3 regions of the Microbacterium sp. NPDC087591 genome follow, and region 3 is predicted to be linked to each of the others. Evidence: riboswitches for the same ligand, from Rfam matches in the RefSeq annotation. Region 3 holds a riboswitch; each other region holds the start of a gene.
What was found. Region 3 has a riboswitch for thiamine pyrophosphate ahead of ACIOVG_RS14320 (hydroxyethylthiazole kinase). Riboswitches for the same ligand answer to the same signal wherever they lie in the genome.
Positions count from the first base shown of each region.

Region 1: linked by a shared signal. The riboswitch ahead of thiM (hydroxyethylthiazole kinase) and the one ahead of ACIOVG_RS14320 (hydroxyethylthiazole kinase) in region 3 are both predicted to bind thiamine pyrophosphate.
Region 2: linked by a shared signal. The riboswitch ahead of ACIOVG_RS09645 (ECF transporter S component) and the one ahead of ACIOVG_RS14320 (hydroxyethylthiazole kinase) in region 3 are both predicted to bind thiamine pyrophosphate.

Region 1 is NZ_JBIUWU010000003.1:13,768-20,335, reverse strand. Features, by position in the region: gene pheT (phenylalanine--tRNA ligase subunit beta) at 1-1,177, shown strand, start outside; gene ACIOVG_RS14590 (DUF402 domain-containing protein) at 1,243-1,962, shown strand; gene ACIOVG_RS14585 (NAD-dependent epimerase/dehydratase family protein) at 2,025-3,017, shown strand; TPP riboswitch at 3,024-3,117, shown strand; gene thiM (hydroxyethylthiazole kinase) at 3,108-3,956, shown strand; gene ACIOVG_RS14575 (bifunctional hydroxymethylpyrimidine kinase/phosphomethylpyrimidine kinase) at 3,953-6,103, shown strand; gene argC (N-acetyl-gamma-glutamyl-phosphate reductase) at 6,317-6,568, shown strand, end outside.
Region 2 is NZ_JBIUWU010000001.1:2,030,349-2,036,916, forward strand. Features, by position in the region: gene ACIOVG_RS09635 (ABC transporter ATP-binding protein) at 1-11, shown strand, start outside; gene ACIOVG_RS09640 (D-alanyl-D-alanine carboxypeptidase) at 374-1,954, opposite strand; TPP riboswitch at 2,037-2,148, shown strand; gene ACIOVG_RS09645 (ECF transporter S component) at 2,139-2,795, shown strand; gene ACIOVG_RS09650 (ABC transporter ATP-binding protein) at 2,798-4,249, shown strand; gene ACIOVG_RS09655 (energy-coupling factor transporter transmembrane component T family protein) at 4,246-5,025, shown strand; gene ACIOVG_RS09660 (CHY zinc finger protein) at 5,022-5,360, opposite strand; gene ACIOVG_RS09665 (phosphotransferase) at 5,363-6,088, opposite strand; gene ACIOVG_RS09670 (SDR family NAD(P)-dependent oxidoreductase) at 6,265-6,568, shown strand, end outside.
Region 3 is NZ_JBIUWU010000002.1:767,424-773,991, reverse strand. Features, by position in the region: gene ACIOVG_RS14340 (hypothetical protein) at 457-660, opposite strand; gene ACIOVG_RS14335 (TetR/AcrR family transcriptional regulator) at 969-1,592, shown strand; gene ACIOVG_RS14330 (NAD(P)-dependent oxidoreductase) at 1,589-2,509, shown strand; gene ACIOVG_RS14325 (hypothetical protein) at 2,506-2,775, shown strand; TPP riboswitch at 2,745-2,836, shown strand; gene ACIOVG_RS14320 (hydroxyethylthiazole kinase) at 2,828-3,022, shown strand; gene ACIOVG_RS14315 (bifunctional hydroxymethylpyrimidine kinase/phosphomethylpyrimidine kinase) at 3,019-4,584, shown strand; gene ACIOVG_RS14310 (PaaI family thioesterase) at 4,581-5,069, shown strand; gene ACIOVG_RS14305 (NAD-dependent epimerase/dehydratase family protein) at 5,166-6,008, opposite strand; gene ACIOVG_RS14300 (hypothetical protein) at 6,053-6,403, opposite strand.

The DNA of each region.
Region 1 (6,568 bases), on a different contig from region 3:
GACCACGATCGGCGCCGAGGTCGAGAAAGCTGACGAGGGGTGGACGGTCATCCCGCCCACCTGGCGCCCCGACCTGACCGACAAGTGGACACTGGCCGAAGAGGTCGCTCGCATCCACGGACTCGACCGCATCCCCTCGGTGCTGCCGACGCCGCCGTCCGGCCGCGGCCTCACGCCGCTGCAGCAGGGCCGCCGCCGGGTCGCCGACGCGCTCGCGGCCGCCGGTTTCGTCGAGACCCCGGCGTTCCCGTTCACGACCGAGGCGCAGAACGACCTGCACGGCTCCGCGTCCGGCGAGCACCTGCCCAGCATCCGTCTGGCGAACCCGCTCGACGGTCAGGCGCCGTTCCTGCGTCGTTCGCTGGTGCCCGGCCTGCTGCAGACGGCGCATCGCAACATCGCTCGTGGGCTCACGGATCTCGCGATCTTCGAGAGCGGCGCGGTGTTCCTGCCGGAGCCGGGCGTGACCTACGGTACCGACGACGTCCCGCCGCTGGGCGTGCGGCCCTCTGACGAGACCCTCGCCGCGCTGAACGCCTCGATCCCGCCGCAGCACCGCCACCTCGCGCTGCTGCTCACGGGCAACATCGTGGCGCGTCAGCCCGGCCGTCCGGCCGAGCCTGCGGGTCTGTCCGAGGCGCTCGACGCCGCACGGGTCATCGCGAGCGCCGCCGGTGTCGAGATCGACGTCGTGCAGTCTCAGCGGGCCGCTCTGCACCCCGGACGCACGGGAACCCTGCAGGTCGACGGCGCCGAGGTCGGCTACGTCGGTGAGCTGCATCCCGTGGTCTCGGACGACGCCGATCTGCCAGGACGGGCGATCGTGCTCGAGCTGGACCTCGACCTGATCCTGTCGCTGGCGGGACGCCGGGTCGTCGCCGAGTCGTTGTCGACCTTCACCGCAGCCACTCAGGACGTGTCGCTCACGGTTCCCGCGGATGTGGCCGCCGGCGATGTCCGCGCCGCTCTGGCCGAGGGCGCCGGCGCCCTGCTCGAGTCCGTGCGGCTCGTCGACGACTACCGCGGCGAGGGTGTTCCCGCCGGCTCGAAGAGCCTGACGTTCGCCCTGCGCTTCCGCGCCGACGATCGCACGCTGACGTCGGCGGAGGCGTCCGAAGCGAAGCTCGCCGGTGTCGCGGTCGCAGCCGAGCGCTTCGGCGCGGCGATCCGGGACTGAGCAGCACCAGGGGCAGGCGGCGGAATCGCACCGACGGCGCAGGCCGACCGGGGTAGCGTGACGGGATGAGCATCCTTCCGCAGAGCACCCCGGCGGCCGTGCCCGAGAGCGTACGCCCCTTGGGCGAGGGGCCGTTCCTCGCGCCCGGTGCACAGATCGACTGGCACTACCGCAAGCCGGGCTGGCAGCAGGGGGAGCCGTCGACGATCACTCCGATGCGGGTGGTGCGCGACGACGAACGTGGTCTGGTCGCGTGGCTGGCTGCAGGAACCCTGCAGGAGGGCCAGGGCGCGGCGGACGGTCAGCGGGTGCGCAGTGTGCCGCTCGACCGGCGCTGGCTCGAACCGCGCAGGCGCGTCGTCGAGGAGTGGTGGGGCAACGGCATCCTGCGGATCGCCCCGGCAGGTGCCGCGTGGTCCGTGTGGCTGTTCTGGAGCGACATGACCGGTCCGGAATGGGAGTTCGCGGGCTGGTACGTGAATCTCGAGAACGCGCATCTGCGCACCGATCACGACACGTACACATCCGATCACATCCTCGATGTGGAGATCGATGCAGACGGGGGAATCCACCTGAAGGACGAGGACGAGGTCGTCGCCGCGATCGAACAGGGGCGTCTCAGCGCGGAGCAGGCCGCGCAGATCGAGCGCCACGCGGATGCGGCCATCGCGTCGTTCCGTGCGGGGGATTGGCCGTTCGACGCCGAATGGCGCGACTGGCGGCCGGATCCGACCTGGACCGTCCCGCGGCTCGCCGGCATCGACGAGCTTCCCACCGCTGAGTGACGATCCCTCTGCTCTGAGCGGAAGAACTTCCCCGCGGCCACGGATGCTGGTGTCATGGGTGCATGACGGACGTGCTGATCCTGGGGGGAACCGGCTGGCTCTCCGGGCGGATCGCCCGCCGCTGGGCGGATGACGGGGCCGCGGTGACCTGCCTGGCCCGTGGCGAACGGCCGGAGCCGCCGGGAGTGACCCTCGTGCGCGGTGACCGTGACCGCTCCGATGCGTACGACCGGCTCGCGCGCGACTGGGATCACGTGGTCGACGTCTCCTCGCGGGCCGATCACGTCGCTGCCGCTGTGGCCGCGCTCGGAGCACGTGCGCGCCGATGGACGTACGTCTCGTCGGTGTCTGTCTACGCGGATGAAGCGACCCCGGGCGCCGACGAATCCGCTCCCGTGCATCAGGCAGCCGTGCCCGGCGACGCCTACGACTACGCCGCAGAGAAGGTCGCCGCCGAGGAGCACGTGCGCACCCTCGGCGACCGGGCGCTGATCGTGCGCCCTGGGCTGATCGTCGGCGACGGCGACCCCAGCGACCGCTTCGGCTACTGGGCGGCGGCGTTCGCGCGGGCCGGGAGCGATCGGGTGCTCCTGCCACCGCTCGAGGGCCGCGCGACGCAGGTGATCGACGTCGACGATCTCGCCGCCTACGTGGTCACGGCATCGTCGGCCGGAGTCAGGGGTGCGGTGAACGCGGTCGGCGACCGGCATCCGCTGCGGGAGGTGCTCCTGCGCATCCGGAATGCGGCCGGCCACCGTGGTGAGACTGTCGTCGGCGACGATGACTGGCTCGCAGACCACGGCGTCGCGTACTGGGCGGGGGAGAGGTCCCTGCCGCTGTGGCTGCCTGCCGACATGACCGGGTTCATGACGCGATCGAACGCGGCGTTCCACCGGACGGGGGGAGTGCTGCGGTCGATCGACGACACGATCGCCCGTGTCGTGGCCGATGAGATCGCGCGCGGCGTCGACCGCGAGCGGCGCGCAGGCCTCGCGCGGGAAGACGAACGTGCATTGCTGGCCGGACTCACCCGAGCAGAACCGCCCCTTCGCTAGACTGCGATCAGTGACACGGGGTGCCGCGACCGCGGCTGAGAACAGACCCGTCGAACCTGATCTAGTTCGTACTAGCGAAGGGATGTCGCATTGAGCGATCGTCTGCGTCCATCGTCCGATTCCGTCGTCGTATCCGAGGCGGTGGTGCTGCTCCAGAGGGTGCGAGCCGCTCCGCCCCTGACGCACTGCATCACCAACGCGGTCGTCACGGGCTTCACCGCGAACGTGCTCCTCGCCGTCGGTGCTGCTCCGGCGATGGTCGACATCGTGGGGGAGAGCGGCATGTTCGCCGGTGTCGCCTCCGGCGTGCTCATCAACCTCGGCACTCCTACGCCCGAGCAGCGGACCGCGAGCCGGGAGGCCGCAGCGGGAGCGTCGGCCGCCGGCACTCCCTGGGTGCTCGATCCGGTCGCGATCGGCGCGCTGCCGGTGCGTACCGCCCTGGCGCAGGAGCTCGTGGCGCTGCGTCCCACCGCTGTGCGCGGCAATGCGTCGGAGATTCTCGCGCTCGCCGGACTCAGCGGCGGCGGTCGCGGGGTGGACGCGACCGACAGCACGGATGATGCGGCCGACGCGGCTGCCACACTGGCCCACCGGTACGGCAGCGTGGTCGCCGTCTCCGGACCGGTCGACCTGATCACCGACGGGGAGCGCGTGATCCGCATCGCGAACGGCGATCCGCAGCTCACGCTCGTCACCGGTGGGGGCTGTGCGCTCGGCGCCGTGATGGCGGCCTTCCTCGGGGCCGCCCGCGCGACCGGGATCTCCGCGCTCGGCGCCGTCGCGGCCGCCACGCTCGTGTACACGATCGCCGCAGAGCGCGCTGCCGCGGCGTCGGTGGGACCCGGCAGCTTCGCGGTCGCTCTGCTCGATGCCCTCGCCGGCGTGCAGCCGGATGACCTCGTGACCGCCGCGCGCGTCGAGGAGAGCAGCCGGTGAGCGCCGACCTCTCGCTCTACCTGGTCACCGATGCGGCGCTGTGCGGCGAACGCGGTGTGGTCGAGACCGTCCGGGAGGCGGTCGACGGCGGCGTGCGCATCGTTCAGCTCCGCGAGAAGCACGCGTCGGACGGTGACGTCGTGGAGCAGCTGCTCGCACTCTCGGCAGTGATCGACGGTCGCGCGCTGCTCGTGGTGAACGACCGCCTCGACGCCGCGGTCGCGGCGCGGGCTCAGGGATCCAGAGTCGACGGCGTGCATCTCGGGCAGGGCGATGCCTCGGTGCTGCGGGCGCGCCAGGAGCTCGGCCCCGACGCGCTGATCGGCCTCACCGCGAATGCACCGGAGCACCTCGACGCGGTCCGCGCGCTCCCGGCCGGCACAGTCGACTATCTCGGCGTCGGTGTCATCCGTCCGACGCTCACCAAGCCCGACCACCCGCCGGCCCTCGGCATCCAGGGGTTCCGGGAGTTCGTGGAGGCCAGCCCCCTGCCCTGCGTCGCGATCGGCGGCGTCGGGATCGATGACATCGAGCCGCTGCGTGCGGCGGGGGCTGTCGGGATCGCGGTGGTGTCGGCGCTCTGCGCCGCAGAGGCTCCGGCTGCGGCGGCGGCGGAGTTCCGTCGACGCTGGCAGTCGGCCTCGGTGCCCCGGGTGCTCACGATCGCCGGCAGCGATCCCTCCGGCGGTGCCGGCATCCAGGCCGATCTCAAGTCCATCGCCGCGAACGGCGGATACGGCATGGCAGCGATCGCGGCTCTGACGGTGCAGAACACTCAGGGAGTGCGTGCCATCCACGTCCCGCCATCGGACTTCCTGCGGCAGCAGCTCGACACGCTGTCGGACGACATCGTCATCGACGCCGTCAAGATCGGGATGCTCGCGGATGCCGAGGTCGTGCGCACCGTGATCGCGTGGCTGGACGCGGTCCGTCCCCCGATCGTCGTGGTGGACCCGGTCATGGTCGCCACCAGCGGCGACCGGCTTCTGGACACCGCGGCGGAATCGGCGCTGCGGGAGCTGCTCGTGCGCGCCCACGTGGCGACGCCGAACCTCGCCGAGCTCGCGGTGCTCGTGGGGCGGGAGATCCACGACTGGGCGGATGCGCTGGCCGCCGCAGACGCGCTCTCGACGCAGATCGGAGCAGCGGTGCTCGTCAAGGGCGGGCACCCCGATGCCGAGGAGGCGCCGGACGCCCTCATCGACGCGGCAGCCGGCATCCGGCAGCAGTTCGCCGGTGCGCGCATCGACACCGTGAACACGCACGGCACCGGATGCTCCCTGTCCTCTGCGATCGCCACCCTGCTCGCGCGCGGACTGGATCCCGCCGCGGCCGTCGCGCACGCACGCTCCTGGTTGCGGGAGTCGCTCCGAGAGAGCAGCGCTCTCGATGTGGGCCGGGGACACGGACCCGTCCACCACTTCGCAGGACTTTGGAACCGCGGGGGGCTGACGACCCGTCCGCCGGCCGCGGACGTGGCCGCCGCGTGGTGGGATGGCATCGCGGAGACGAGGGCCGAGATCGACGCGCTGCCCTTCATCCGCGCGCTCGCCGACGGCACGCTGCAGCGGGAGCCGTTCGTCTTCTACCTCGCGCAGGACGCGCTGTACCTGCGCGAGTACGCCCGCGTGCTGGCGGAGGCCGCGCGGCTGGCCCCGACGTCCGCGGAGCAGGCGTTCTGGGCGCAGTCCGCTCAGGGCTCGATCGTCGGGGAGCTGGAGCTGCACGCCTCGTGGCTCACTCCTGCCCAGGGGGTCACGGCGGCGACCTTCGCCGCAGAGCCCGCGCCGGCCACGGTGGCGTACCTCGACCATCTGCGCGCCACCGCGTTCGACGGCCGGTACCCCGAGCTGATCGCCGCGATCCTGCCGTGCTTCTGGCTCTACACCGACCTCGGCGAGCGGCTGCACGCCGGGGCGTTCGGCAGCCGTCCGCAGGATCCGGACCATCCCTACGCCTCGTGGCTCGCGACCTACGCCGACCCTGCGTTCGCGGAGGCGACGGCGCAGGCGGTCGCGTACGTCACAGACACCGCCGCGAGGGCCGACGACGCGACCCGCGCCCGCATGCAGCGCGCGTTCGACCTGTCCAGCGCACACGAGCGGGACTTCTTCGCGGCACCGGGGAGCACGCGCGACGCCACATGACGGGCCAGATTTGCGGATGCGGCGGAAGGCGCGCTATCGTCGCGGCATGCCTTCGGCCGCATCCGCTTCTCTGACGCTCGTTCCGAGCGTCATCGTGGTGCGCCGACGCCGGGGCGACCGCCGACTTTAGGCGACCCTGCGCTCCCGCCTGCCGGCGGTCGAGTGCCGGTGTCGCCGCCTCGGCCACCTCACCCCGACCGTTAAGGTAGAAACATGACGTATTCCGTCGCCGTCTCCGGCGCATCCGGCTACGCAGGCGGCGAGATTCTGCGCCTCCTCGCCAGTCATCCCGACATCGAGATCCGCACCGTCACCGCGCATTCGAACGCGGGGCAGCCGCTGATCCAGCATCAGCCGCACCTTCGCTCGCTCGCGGGCCTGACGCTGCAGGACACCACCCCCGAGATCCTCGCCGGGCACGACATCGTGTTCCTGGCGCTGCCGCACGGGCAGTCTGGCCAGTAC
Region 2 (6,568 bases), on a different contig from region 3:
GCAGTGCCTGACCGCCGCGCGTGAGAGCGCGCCAGACCTAGAGGCCCCGTCCGGATCGTCCGGGCGGGGCCTCTCGCTGTCTGCTGCTGCTGGGTGGTGGGGGTGCGGGTGCTGGTGCTGGTGCTGGACCTGGGGGCAGGTGCGGACTCGTGGGCTCGAGGAGATTGTGAGGGCGAGACGTCGCATCGTGTCGCAATCAGGCGGGGGTAGCGGCCATCAGCGACCTCCGCGCGAACGGAGAGGTCGCATCTGGTCGCCTCGCCATGTCGGATGCGACCATTCGCGGCGTGTGGCGCACGGGGCGCGACGCGCGGAAGCAGGGGGCGCACGCGCGGAAGCACGGGGCGCGGGCGCCGGGGTGCGGCCCGCGGGGTCAGCTCCGGGCGGAGTCGATGCCCAGCAGCTCGATCGGGTGGGTCAGCCGCCACCATGGGCTCGGGCCTTCGATGTCGTCGGCGAGCACCAGGGGCGTCGTGGTCGTGTTGAGTGGTCCCGTGGTGGTGAGGGTGCCGATCCGGTCTCCGGCATCCCGCTCCGCGTCCAGCGTGAACTCGGGGGTTACCTGCGGCGCGGCGCCGTTCCAGAGGATGACGTCGGCGTCGGCATCCGCGATCACGTCGATCTTCTCGCCCCACACGGTGCGCACCTCGCCGACGACCGTGCCCTCGGTGACGGCAGGTTCCTGCGCCTGCAGGGCTGCCTCGGCCTCGGCGAACAGACTCCGCGTCGCGGCGAGGCGCTGCGCATCGTCGTCCTGCGTGAGCACCGCGGCGAAGAGGTGCACGGTGGTGTCGCCGACGGTGATGTCCTTGGCGGTCAGCAGGTTCCACCCGACCAGGGTGCCGGTCTTGATCCCGACCACGCCGGGATCGGCGAGCATCCCGTTCGTGTTCTCGACGGTGCCCGCTCCCGGCAGGTCCACCGACCTCGTGCCCACGATCTCGGCGAAGACCGGGTTCTTCATCGCGTACTCGCCCAGTGCGACGAGGGACTCGGGTGTGGAGACGTTGCGTTCGTCGAAACCGGACGGCGTGACCACCGTGATACCCGAAAGTCCGCGGTCGCGCAGCCACACCGTCGCCGCCTCGGCGAAGGCCTGATCGGACCCCCAGATCTCCGACGCGAGACGATCGATGTAGTTGTTGGCGGATCCCAGCAGCGTCCCCTGGAGGAGCTGATACTCGGTCAGCACTCCGCCGACGGGGACGTCGAGCGCGGACTGATCGGACCGTCGGTACGACCAGTACTCCAGGCTGTCGCCGTAGGTGAAGGAGAACTCGGGACCCTGCTCACCGGGGGCCAGCGGCAACCGGTCGAGCACCATGAGGCTGCTGACCACTTTGGTGATGCTGGCGATGCTCACCGCGTCGGGCGTCGAGGCCGAGGTCGTCATCCCGTCGATTCCCACGGCGGCGCTGCCCTGTGCCGGCCACGTCACAGCCGCGGCCGGGGCCGCCGTGGTGGTGAACTCCACCGACTCCACGGTCGGGGCGACCTCGTGCAACGGCCACAGCAGAGCGCCCCCGACGTACGTCGCGACCAGCCCGACCAGCACGCCGAGCGGCACCAGCACGCCGGGGCGGGCGATCGCCGGACGCAGTCTCGCTCCGCGCATCAGCGCGTCGCCGGGCTCGATGTCGGGGGCCTGGTCGAACGTCGGTGCCGGAGAGCTGCCGGCGACCGTCTCGGTATCGACCCACGTCAGTGCCGTGGCGTGCGCCTTCTCATCAGCCCACTGCGCGGCGGCGGGAGCGAGGACGTCGGTGGCATCTGCAGCGTCGTCGGAGACGGGAGCGTCGTCGGCGAGAGGCTCCGGTGCGACCACCGCTTCGTGCTCGTCCGCCGCCGATTCTGGCGCGGCCACCTCGGGCGCGCCCTCCTGCGGAGCATCGCCGATGGTGTCGGCGCCGGGGGCGTCTGCGGCGGTGGCCTCGGCAGGGTCAGAAGCGGTCACTTGCCTACGCTACCGAATTCATCGACCGATTCGCGGTCATGCGACGAGGAGCCACGGTGGCGCCGCGACTGGGTAAGATCGGAAACACAACCACGGGAGTCCGGCGAGCCGGGCTGAGAGGGAGCGAATCGCGCTTCGACCGTCGAACCTGATCTGGGTCATGCCAGCGCAGGGAGGAGTTCAGATGAGTACGTCCACGTCCACATCCGCACAGCAGGCATCCGCCGCGTCGAAGGATCTTCATCGCGCCCCGGTCTGGCGCTGGCGCGTCGTCGACATCGTCGTCGCCGCTGTCCTCGGTGTCGCGATCGGTCTGGTCTTCTGGGGCTGGAACACGATCGGCTACGCCTGGTTCGGCGCGGCGGATGCGCTGACCCCCGGCCTCGGCGGCATCGCCGTCGGCATCTGGCTGCTCGGCGGCGTGGTGGGCGGTCTCGTGATCCGCAAGCCCGGCGCCGCCCTGGTGGTCGAGCTCGTCGCCGCGATCGTGTCGATGCTGATCGGCAACGTGTGGGGCATCTCGACCGTCCTCTCCGGACTCGTGCAGGGACTGGGAGCGGAGATCATCTTCGCGCTGTTCTTCTACCGTCGCTTCGGCATCGCGGTGGCCGCTCTCGCGGGAGTCGGCGCTGCGGTCGCCGCCTGGGTGTTCGAGCTGTTCTACGGCAGCTCGCCGAACATCCTGAAGTCGATCGAGTTCAACACGATCTACCTGGTCAGCGTCGTGGTGTCGGGTGCGATCCTGGCCGGTGTCGTCGGCTGGCTGCTCGTGCGCGCCCTCGCGGTCACCGGCGCCCTCAGCCGCTTCGCCGCCGGGCGAGAGCACGTGCGCGAGGTCTGAGCGTGACATTCGCCGCCCCGGCCCGCGTGCAGGCTGCGGGCTGGGGGTGGCGGTACGCCGGGCGGAAGCGGCCGGCTGTCGCCGACGTGACCTTCACGATCGAGCCGGGCGAGAGGGTGCTGCTGCTCGGCGCTTCCGGTGCGGGCAAGTCGACACTGCTCGCGGGGCTCGCCGGGGTGCTCGGCGACGACGACGAAGGTGAGCGCACCGGCTCCCTCCGCGTGGATGGCGCCGCCCCCGAGTCCCGACGCGGACAGGTGGGTCTGGTGCTGCAGGACCCGGATGCCGGGATCGTGCTGTCCAAGGTCGGCGACGACGTGGCATTCGGCTGCGAGAACCTCGGAGTCCCCGCATCCGACATCCCCGGCCGAGTGGCCGAGGCGCTGGAGGCGGTCGGTCTCGACGTGCCGCTGCAGCGACCGACCAAGGCGCTGTCGGGAGGGCAGAAGCAGCGACTGGTGCTCGCCGGCGTGCTGGCGATGCGCCCCGGACTGCTGCTGCTCGACGAACCGACCGCGAACCTCGACCCCGAGGGTGTGCGCGAGGTGCGCTCGAGCGTGGAACGGGCCGTCACCGCGAGCGGAGCGACGCTGATCGTGGTGGAGCATCGCACTCCCGTGTGGGTCGACCTGATGACGCGGGTGATCGTGCTCGCCGCCGACGGCGGCCTGCTCGCGGATGGATCCCCCGAGCGGGTGTTCGCCGAGCACGGCGCCGCACTCGCCGACGCTGGGGTCTGGGTGCCCGACCGGGGCATCGACCTTCCCCTGCTCGAACAGGTGGCGGCATCCGATGTGCTCACGGCATCCGGTCTCGCGGTCGCCCGCGATCCGCACGTGGTCGTGCAGTCAGGACTCGACCTGCACGTGCCGCGTGCCAATGCGACGGTCATCACCGGCCCGAACGGTGCGGGCAAGTCCACGTTGGCCCTGACGCTGGCCGGTCTCATCCCCGAGCAGGCGGGGGAGGTGCGCGCCGCCCCCGAGCTCGCAGGGCGCCGCGGAGTGCGTCCGATCCGATGGACATCGCGCGAACTGCTCACCCGCATCGGCATGGTGTTCCAGGAGCCGGAGCATCAGTTCCTCGCCCAGACCCTGCGGGATGAGCTCGCGGTCGGTCCGCGCGCGCTCGGCTGGGACCAGGCGCGCACGGATGCCGTCGTCGACGGGCTGCTGGAGCGGTTGGGGCTCGCCCCGCTCGCCCTCGCCAACCCGTTCACGCTCTCGGGCGGACAGAAGCGGCGGCTGTCGGTGGCGACCGTGCTCGCGGGAGCGCCGGAGGTGATCGTGCTCGACGAGCCGACGTTCGGGCAGGACCGGCGCGGGTGGATCTCGCTCGTGGCGCTGCTGCAGGAGGAGATCGCGCGTGGTCGGTCGATCATCGCGGTCACGCACGACGACGCCGTGATCCGGCATCTGGGCGGGCATCGCATCGAGTTGGCGGCGGCCTCATGACCACCGCCGAGACCACGCGGACCGTCTGGCTCGACGGCGTGAACCCCGTGACCAAGCTGGTGCTCGCGGTGCTGCTGTCGGTGCCGCTGTTCGCATCGATCGACGTCACGAGTGCTCTGGCCGCGATCGCACTGCAGCTGCTCTGCCTCCCGCTGACCGGGCTGCGGTTGCGCACGGTGCTGAAACGGCTGTTGCCGATCGTGATCTTCGCGCCGATCGCCGGCGTCAGCATGCTGCTCTACGCCGAGCCGGCCGGGCACATCTACTTCACGTTCGGGTTCGCGACGATCAGCGACGATTCGATCACGCTGGCGATCGCGGTCAGCCTGCGCGTCATCGCGCTCGGGTTGCCCACGATCCTCTTGTTCGGTGGCACGGATCCCACCCAGCTCGCGGATGCCCTCGCTCAGGTCGCGAGGATGCCGAGCCGCTTCGTGCTCGGCATCCTCGCCGGCACGCGGATGCTGGGACTGTTCCTCGACGACTGGCGCACCATGAGCCTGGCTCGCCGGGCGCGCGGCGTGGGCGACCGCGGGGTGCTGCGCCGGTTCTTCTCGATGGCGTTCGTGCTGCTGGTGTTCGCGGTGCGCCGCGGCTCGAAGCTGGCGCTGGCGATGGAGGCGCGCGGCTTCGGCTCCGGCATCCCGCGCACCTGGTCGCGGCCGTCGCGACTGCATCCGCGCGACGCCGTCGCCCTGTTCGGAGGCATCGCGATCATGGCGCTCGCCCTCACGGCTGCGGTGGTGGCAGGCACGTTCCGCTTCGTCTGGAGCTAGCTCGGGTCCGGCTGGAAGTAGTACTCGCGGTGCAGTCTGCACCCCTCGTTGAAGAGTGCCGCACATCGGGGGCAGGCCGTGGCAGCGAAGTACTCGGCGATCGTGAGCTCGTGCCCGCATGCCCCGCAGAGAATCGCCTCCCTGTCATGCTGATCCGTCGCCCACTGCTGCGCGGGGTGCCCGGCAGATTCCTCGTGGCAGAGGTGGCACGGATAGTACTCGCCGCAGCAGGCGAAGCGGATCGCGATGATGTCGGTCGCGCCGCGGTAATGCACGCAGCGGGTCATCTCGTCGACGACAGGGCCGAGCACCCGCGGCCGTTCGGGAGAGGTCACGCTCAGCTCTCGTTCCAGAGTCGGCGGTAGTAGGCGAGACGTTCGCGGTCGGGCTCGACGCCATAGGCCTCGATCAGCGTGTCCTCCCAGCCCGGTCCGAAGTTCCAGGCGGTGCTCATCGAGGCGACGGCGATGTCCGCCCAGCGGTCCGCTGTGCCGAGGGCGGCGAGATCGACGAACCCGACAGGGCGGCCGGCGTCGTCGAGCAGGGTGTTCGGCATGCAGGCGTCGCCGTGGCAGACGACCAGCCGGTCGATCGGCGGAGCATCGTGCAGGTCGTCGGGGACGACGACGTCGCGCGTTGCCGCGTTGGCCAGCCTCTCCGCGACGCTCCACTCCCATGGGCACTCTTGCACCGGGAGGGCGTCGTGCAGGGCGCGCAGGCCTTCGCCGACGGCGCGCACGGAGAGCTCGGGGTCCTCGGCCCAGCGCGGGTCGACCGCGCTGCGGGCATCCAGGGCGACGGTCACGAGCCACTCGTGCGTATCGTCCTGTTCCTGTGCGATCACCTCGGGGGTGGCGATCCAGCGCCGTGCCCAGTTCATCCGCTCGGCTTCATCGCGCATGGACGCTTCGAGGTCGAGCAGGCCCCACTTGATGTAGCGTCCGTCGTCGGTGCGGAACGTCAGCCCACCGATGCCGTTCCGCCAGACCGGCGTCAGGGCGGCGCCGGCGGCGAGCTCGCGCACGCGGTGCGGCACGGCGATGTCGTCGGCGGGGATGCTCATGGCCCCATCCTGGCATCCCGGCCCGTGGCGGGGTGTCGTCCGCCGGTCTCTGAAGCTGTGCACACTCGGAAACCGGGACCCGCGCGGGCATCTGCCACTCAGGTTCACGTTGGCTGAGACTGCGTCGCGCGACTATCCTCGGACAGAGCAGCCGACGACGTTCAAGGGAGAACACGATGCAGATCAGCGGTCAGGGCGCGCTCATCACCGGAGGCGCCTCCGGGCTCGGGCTGGCCACCGCCAAGCGGATCGTCGCAGCCGGCGGACATGTGACGATCATCGACCTCGCCTCATCGCAGGGCGCGGCGATCGCCGAGGAGCTCGGCGGTGTGTTTGTCGCCGCCGACGTGACCAGCGTCGACGAGGTGCAGGCCGCCGTCGCCACCGCTCAGGCCGCCGCGCCGCTGCGCATCGTCGTGAACTGCGCCGGCATCGCCCCGCCGGCCAAGGTGCTCGACCGCGAGGGCAACCCCGCGGTGC
Region 3 (6,568 bases):
ACCACCGCCTTGCACTTCCCGTGGAGTGGCTGGCTCAGTCCCAAAGCACCCCCGCGATGCGCCAGCCGTTGGTATCGGCGGCCTGGCGGACATCACTGCGTCTGCGCGTGCCGTAGAACGACCGCCACGATAACCGCGAAAGCAGGCGGACTCTCAGTGATCCCCACGCCATCCGGATCCCGCTCGAACCCGTCAATTGTTCTTGGCGCGAGTCCGAGCCCGGCCAATCAAGAACCCATCTAATTTACCCGCCAAGACCCGCCACCAACCGGCTACACTCGGACTATGCGAACCGCTCGGTTCCCTGTAAGCACAAGGGAATCCGCGAGTTCCCGAGACTATCGGCGGAGACCGGAAATCAGCCGGATTCTCCAAGGGGTCGCAGGTTCAAATCCTGTCAGCCCGACCAACAAGCCCCGGAGAACCGCGGAAACACGCGGATCTCCGGGGCTATTCTCATGCCCACTTTCGCCCGATCTGCTCGACCCGGCCGCCGCCGAAGTCGACCGCCAACGACACCGCCAATCGCGAGAGCCGGGCCGAGAACGCGCAGTACGTCGATTGGTCGATCGCGTCCGGGATCTCGCCGGTGGTGTTGTAGAGAGCGAGTTTCTCCCAGACGAGCACGGGGTCGTCGTCGCGGATTGCCGCGAGCCTCATCGCGTTGGGATGACGTGCAGCACGCGGGCCTGCCCGCCGTGGCCGGAACAGCGCCTCGCCGGGAAGGCGCCGCGAGTCGTTCGGAACCGGCGTCGCGTAGGTGTAGTCGAAAAGCGTCGAGACGTCGGGATGCGGGCGCACCTGCTCGCGGAAGGCGCGCTGACCGCCGAGGAGTTCGATGCAGTGGATCAGGATGTGCCCGCCCGCGGAGGGGCCTCCTTGTCACGCGGGGGTCGCCTGTCGCAAAATGATACTTGTGAGGTTTCATTCCATAATGGATTGTGAGACGCAGCGCGAGGAGGAAGCAGATGGCAGGCACAGGGAGCGCGGGAATCGCGCGCAAGCGGGGGCGTCCCACCGAGACGGAACGCACTCAGCGACGCGACGACATCCTGGATGCTGCCGTGCGGCTGTTCGTCGACGAAGGTTTCGAGCCGGTGACCCTCGATCGCATCGCTGCCGACGCACACGTGACCAAACGGACGATCTACACCTATCTCGGCGACCGCACGGACGTCTTCCTGGCCGCTGTCGAACGCCTGAGCGAGCAGACGCTGCACGAGGCATGGCCAGCCGATGGCCTGGAGCAGCTCGCACCCAAGATCGTGCACGCGCTGCACTCCGACGATGCGATCGGCCTGCACAGACTGGTCATCGCCGAATCCCGCCGCTTCCCCGAACTCGCCGAACGCTTCTACGACAGGGGCCCTCGTCGGTACATCGCGGCGATCGACGCCCGGCTGCCTCGGGACGACAGCGACGCGGATCACGGGCGCGCAGAGGCGCTGTTCGCCCTGCTGCTCGGCGAGTGGCACCGGCAACGACTGCTCGGACTGCGACCGGCACCCGACCGCGCCGCTTCCGCGGCTCACGCCCGTGCGGCGCTGGATCGAGCGCGGATCACACCATGCGGAGAGGAAGAAGGGAAATGACCTCCAAGACGGTGGGCTTCATCGGCCTCGGCATCATGGGAGTCCCCATGGCGAGCAACCTCGTCCGGGCCGGGTTCGATGTGGTCGTATGGGCGCGTTCAGCTGACCCCATGAACGAACTGGTTGCGACCGGCGCGCGGGCGGCAGCCGATGTCGCGGGCGTGTTCGACGCCACGGAGACCGTGATCCTCATGCTGCGCGACGAGGCGGGAGTCGACGCTGTGCTGGCACGTGGCACGGACGAATTCTCCACGCTGGTGGCACATCACACGGTGATTCAGATGGGGACCTTCACGACAGCGTTCTCTCGCACGCTCGCGTCAGAGGTGACCGCTGCCGGAGGCCGGTACGTCGAAGCGCCCGTATCCGGGTCTCGTGGCCCGGCAATCGAGGCGAAACTGGTGGGAATGCTCGCTGGAGAGGCGGGCGCGGTCGCCGAGGCGGAGCCCGTGGTCGCAGCGATGTGCTCGCAGGTCTTCAGGTGCGGGGAGATCCCCGCCGCCCTGTCGATGAAGCTGGCGGTGAACACCTTCCTCATCACGATGGTCACGGGGTTGGCGGAGACATTCCACTTCGCCTCCCGCAGCGGCGCGGACCTCGACGTGCTGCGGGAGGTGCTGGCCGCCGGCCCGATGGCATCGGTGGTCTCCCGTGGCAAGGCACAGAAGCTCACCGACGACGACCTGTCGGCTCAGGCGGCGATCGCCGACGTGCTCAAGAACGCGCGGTTGTCCGAAGACGCTGCGCAGGTGGCCGGATCGGCGCATCCGCTGATCACCGCAAGCCGGGAACTGTACGAGGAAGCCGCGGCCGCCGGAATGGGGGCACTCGACATGATCGGGGTGACCGCAGCATTCGCTGCCCGAGCCGAGCCGGAGGGCGCATCAGCAAACGACCCCACGGAAGCCTCGCGATGACGATCATCATCCGCGCCGGCGTGTCGCATGATCACGCTCGGCTCGTCGCAGTCTGGAGATCCGCGGTCGAGGCGACGCATCACTTCCTGACACCCGAGGAGATCGACGGGTACGAGCGTCAGGTCGAGGCCTACCTCCCGCAGATGCCGGAGATCTGGGTGGCTGTCGAGGATGGCGAGGGGCAGCCGCACCCGATGCTGCACCTCGAGCGGGAGGGTGGGCAGCGTGAGAACACACACGTGACACGGGGTGCCCCGCAGGGCTGAGATCACACCCGTCGAACCTGATCTAGTTCGTACTAGCGAAGGGATGTCGCGCATGACGCGCACGCCAGAACACCCGATCGAGTCCACTGTCTCGTTGCTGCACGAGTTGCGCGACCACGCGCCACTCGTGCAGTGCGTGACCAACATTGCGGTGACGAACTTCACCGCCAACGTCCCGCTCGCCCTCGGCGCAGTCGCGGCGATGGTCGACGTTCCCGAGCTGCGTGCCGCGTGGGACGCAGCATGAACGGGCGACGACCGGTGCCGCGGGTGCTGAGCATCGCAGGGACGGACCCGACCGGCGGGGCGGGCATCCAGGCGGATCTGAAGAGCATCGCGGCCAACGGCGGTTACGGCATGGCGGTCGTGACCGCGCTGGTGGCGCAGAACACGCACGGGGTGCGGTCGGTGCACGTGCCCCCGGCGGCCTTCCTGGTCGAGCAGTTGGACGCTGTGTCCGACGATGTCGCGATCGACGCGGTGAAGATCGGGATGCTCGGCACCGCCGAGGTGATCGAGTCGGTCACCGGCTGGCTCGACCGGGTGCGGCCGCCTCTCGTGGTGCTCGACCCGGTGATGGTCGCCACCAGCGGCGACCGGCTGCTCGACGCGGACGCGGAACGGGCTCTGCGCCGGATGCTCTCCCACGCCGATCTGGTGACCCCGAACATCCCCGAGCTCGCGATCCTCGCCGACGCGCCGGTCGCCGTCACCTGGGATCAGGTGCTCGCGCAGGCGGGCCGGGTCGCCCTGGAATGCGGGGTGCGGGTGCTCGCCAAGGGCGGACACCTCTCGGGACCACAGCTGCCCGACGCGCTCGTCGAAGCAGTCGACGGAACGGTTGTGGTGACCGAGTTCTCCGGTACCCGTGTCGAGACGCGCAACACGCACGGAACGGGCTGCTCTCTGTCGTCGGCGCTCGCGACCCGCATCGCCGCGTCGGGGGATTGGGTGGAAGCGACGCGGGAGTCGAAGCGATGGCTCATCGAGAGCATCCGCCATGGCGCCGAGCTCGCCGTCGGAACCGGGCAGGGGCCGGTCAGCCACTTCGCGGGGCTCTGGGCCCGTGGCGGCGTCACCACCGCACCGACCCCGGCCGAGGTGGAGGCGGACTGGTGGGCCGGCATCGCCGGTATCCGCGCCGACATCGACGCGCTGTCGTTCGTGCGCGGGCTCGGCGAGGGCACCCTGGATCGCGGCGTCTTCCTGCACTACCTCGCCCAGGATGCCCTCTATCTACGCGACTACGCCCGGGTGCTCGCCGACGCGTCACGCCTCGCCCCCACCTCCGCGGAGCAGGCCTTCTGGGCCGGATGTGCAGAGACCTCGATCACCGGCGAACTGCATCTGCACGAGTGCTGGCTCACCGATGAGACCCTGCGGTCCACGGAGCCTGATCCCGTGACGACCGCGTACCTGAACCACCTCCTCGCGACCGCCGCGCGCGGCGACTACCGCGTGCTCGTCGCCGCGCTGCTGCCGTGCTTCTGGATCTACCAGGACCTCGGCGAACGCCTGCAGTGGCGCTCGCACCCGGAACATCCCTACAGGCCCTGGCTCGACACCTACGCCGACCCCGCATTCGCCGCATCCACGCGCACTGCCATCGACACCGTCACCCGACTCGCCGCAGCCTCCGATGACACGACACGGCACGCGATGTGGAACGCATTCCGGCTGTCCTCGAAGCATGAGCACAACTTCTTCGCCGCACCAGATGTCGATGAAGACACCGTACTGACCGGTCGAGCAGCCGATCGTGGTGCCGGAGACAGTGGCGGCCGCGCCGGAAGTGGAGTCCGCGGATGAACTCTCACGAAAACGCCCCGCTGCCTGTGCTCGACTTCTTGCGACGCCACCTTGCCGAAGAGCTCGGCCCTGAGGATCACACCCATCTGAGGTACCCGACGGCGGTATCTCGGCTGCTCGGACTCGAGCTTGTCGCCGTGGCCGAGCGCTCTGCGCGCGTGCGGCTTCTGGCTGACGTGGACAAGCACGGCAATCAGCAGGGAACTATCCACGGTGGCACTCTGTGCGAGCTGGCCGACGCGGCGATCGGCACTGCGCATTCGACCGTGGTCGGAGTCGATGAGTCGTTCACGAGCCTGGACCTGAACGCGAGGTTCCTGCGACCGGCGTGGTCGGGACCGCTCACCGCTGATGCTCACTGCACCCACGCGGGGCGGAGCATCAGTCAGTACGCCTGCGAGATCACGCGGGAAGACGGAAAGACCGTGGCAACCATCACCAGTGCCGTGCTCACTCTCCGCGGGGAATCCGCACGAGGGAGGTGAATCACCTCGAGCCGTAACCATTCTGCGGCGAGGCCACGCCGGTGAGGAAGCGGATGCGGGCGTCGAAGACGGCGCGGTATTCGACCTGCGGTGGTCTCATAGTGCGGCGAAGCCGTCACGCCAGCTCGGGTGGAGCATCTCCCAGCCCTGTGCGCGGGCGCGGGTGTTGCTGACCGGTCGACCGATGTCGCCACCGACCTGGACCACGGGGCGGGGACCGCCGACGGCGGACGCGAAGACGGGAACCCACGTCGTGCCGGCGGCGGGCTCGTCGTCGACGATGTTCCAGATGCCCGCCGGCCAGTTCAGCGCTCGAAGCGCGGCCTCAGCAGCATCCTCGACATGAACGAATGAGGTCACCGCCTGAGTGGCAGGGAGGCGCCCCGCGCGCGCAGCATCGGCTCGGACTCCGTCCGGGGCGTACCAGGTCCCGGGGCCGTAGAGCTGCCCGAACCGCAGCACCACACCGGAGGGCAGCTCGCGGACTCTGTCCTCTAGCGCGGCGACACCGCGGATGGTGGTGAGCCGCGGTTCCGTTGCGTCGACGTCGAGCGCCTCGGTTTCGGACGCGGAGGCGGTCCCCGGCGGGTACACCCAGGAGATGCTCTCGGCGACCACGCGGTCCACGCCCGCAGCCTTCGCGGCGTCGATCAGGTTCCGGGTGCCCGTGGTGCGGATGCGCGCATTGCTCGCCGAGTCTCCTGAGGCGAGGTCCGTGAGCAGGTGCACAACGGCATCAGGGCGCGCTTCGGCGACAGCCCGTATGACCGCTTCGCGGTCGAATGCATCCGCCAGCACGGCCGCAGCGGCGTGCCGTTCGATCGCGGCGGCGCCCCGGGCGGATCGAGTCATGCCGATGACCTCGTGACCGCTGGCCACCGCCTTTCGGGTGAAGGCGCGGCCGAGCACACCGGACGCACCGGCGACGAAGATTCTCATGACGGCATCCTCTTTCTTGGTCTTTCTTGGTCTGTGTTGCGGGTTCAGAATCCGATGACGGTGGCCCGTTCCATCGTGTACCGGAGGAAGACGTCGCGGGCGACGGCGAGGGTGAGCCCGCGCGCCGTGAGGGCGGACTCGGTGCCGTCGCCGCGGGCGGTGTTGACGCACGCGCCCACCGGGATGCCTGCGGCGATGAGCTCGTCGATCTGCGCGTTGAAGCGGCGATCCAGCTCGGTGGCGGCCGTGCCGAGTCGTCGCTGCGCGGCGCCGAAGACGAAGACCTCGACCTCGATGTTCTGCTCGGCGGAGACCTCGGCGATTCGACGCGGGAGGCGGCTGCCGATGAGCAGGGAGTCTTCGTCATCGTGGAAGATGTGCGCGACGGTCTTCACGGTGCCACCACCTCTCGTGCGACGGCGTTCGCAACGCGGATGACCGCATCGAGCGTGGGTGAGGGTGGAACGATCGCGATCTCGCTCTCATCGTGCCCTCGACGCGAGAGTAGGCGTCGGTGTAGCGGCGAGAGGGCATGCCGGAGGGGGCGATGGTGGTCATGT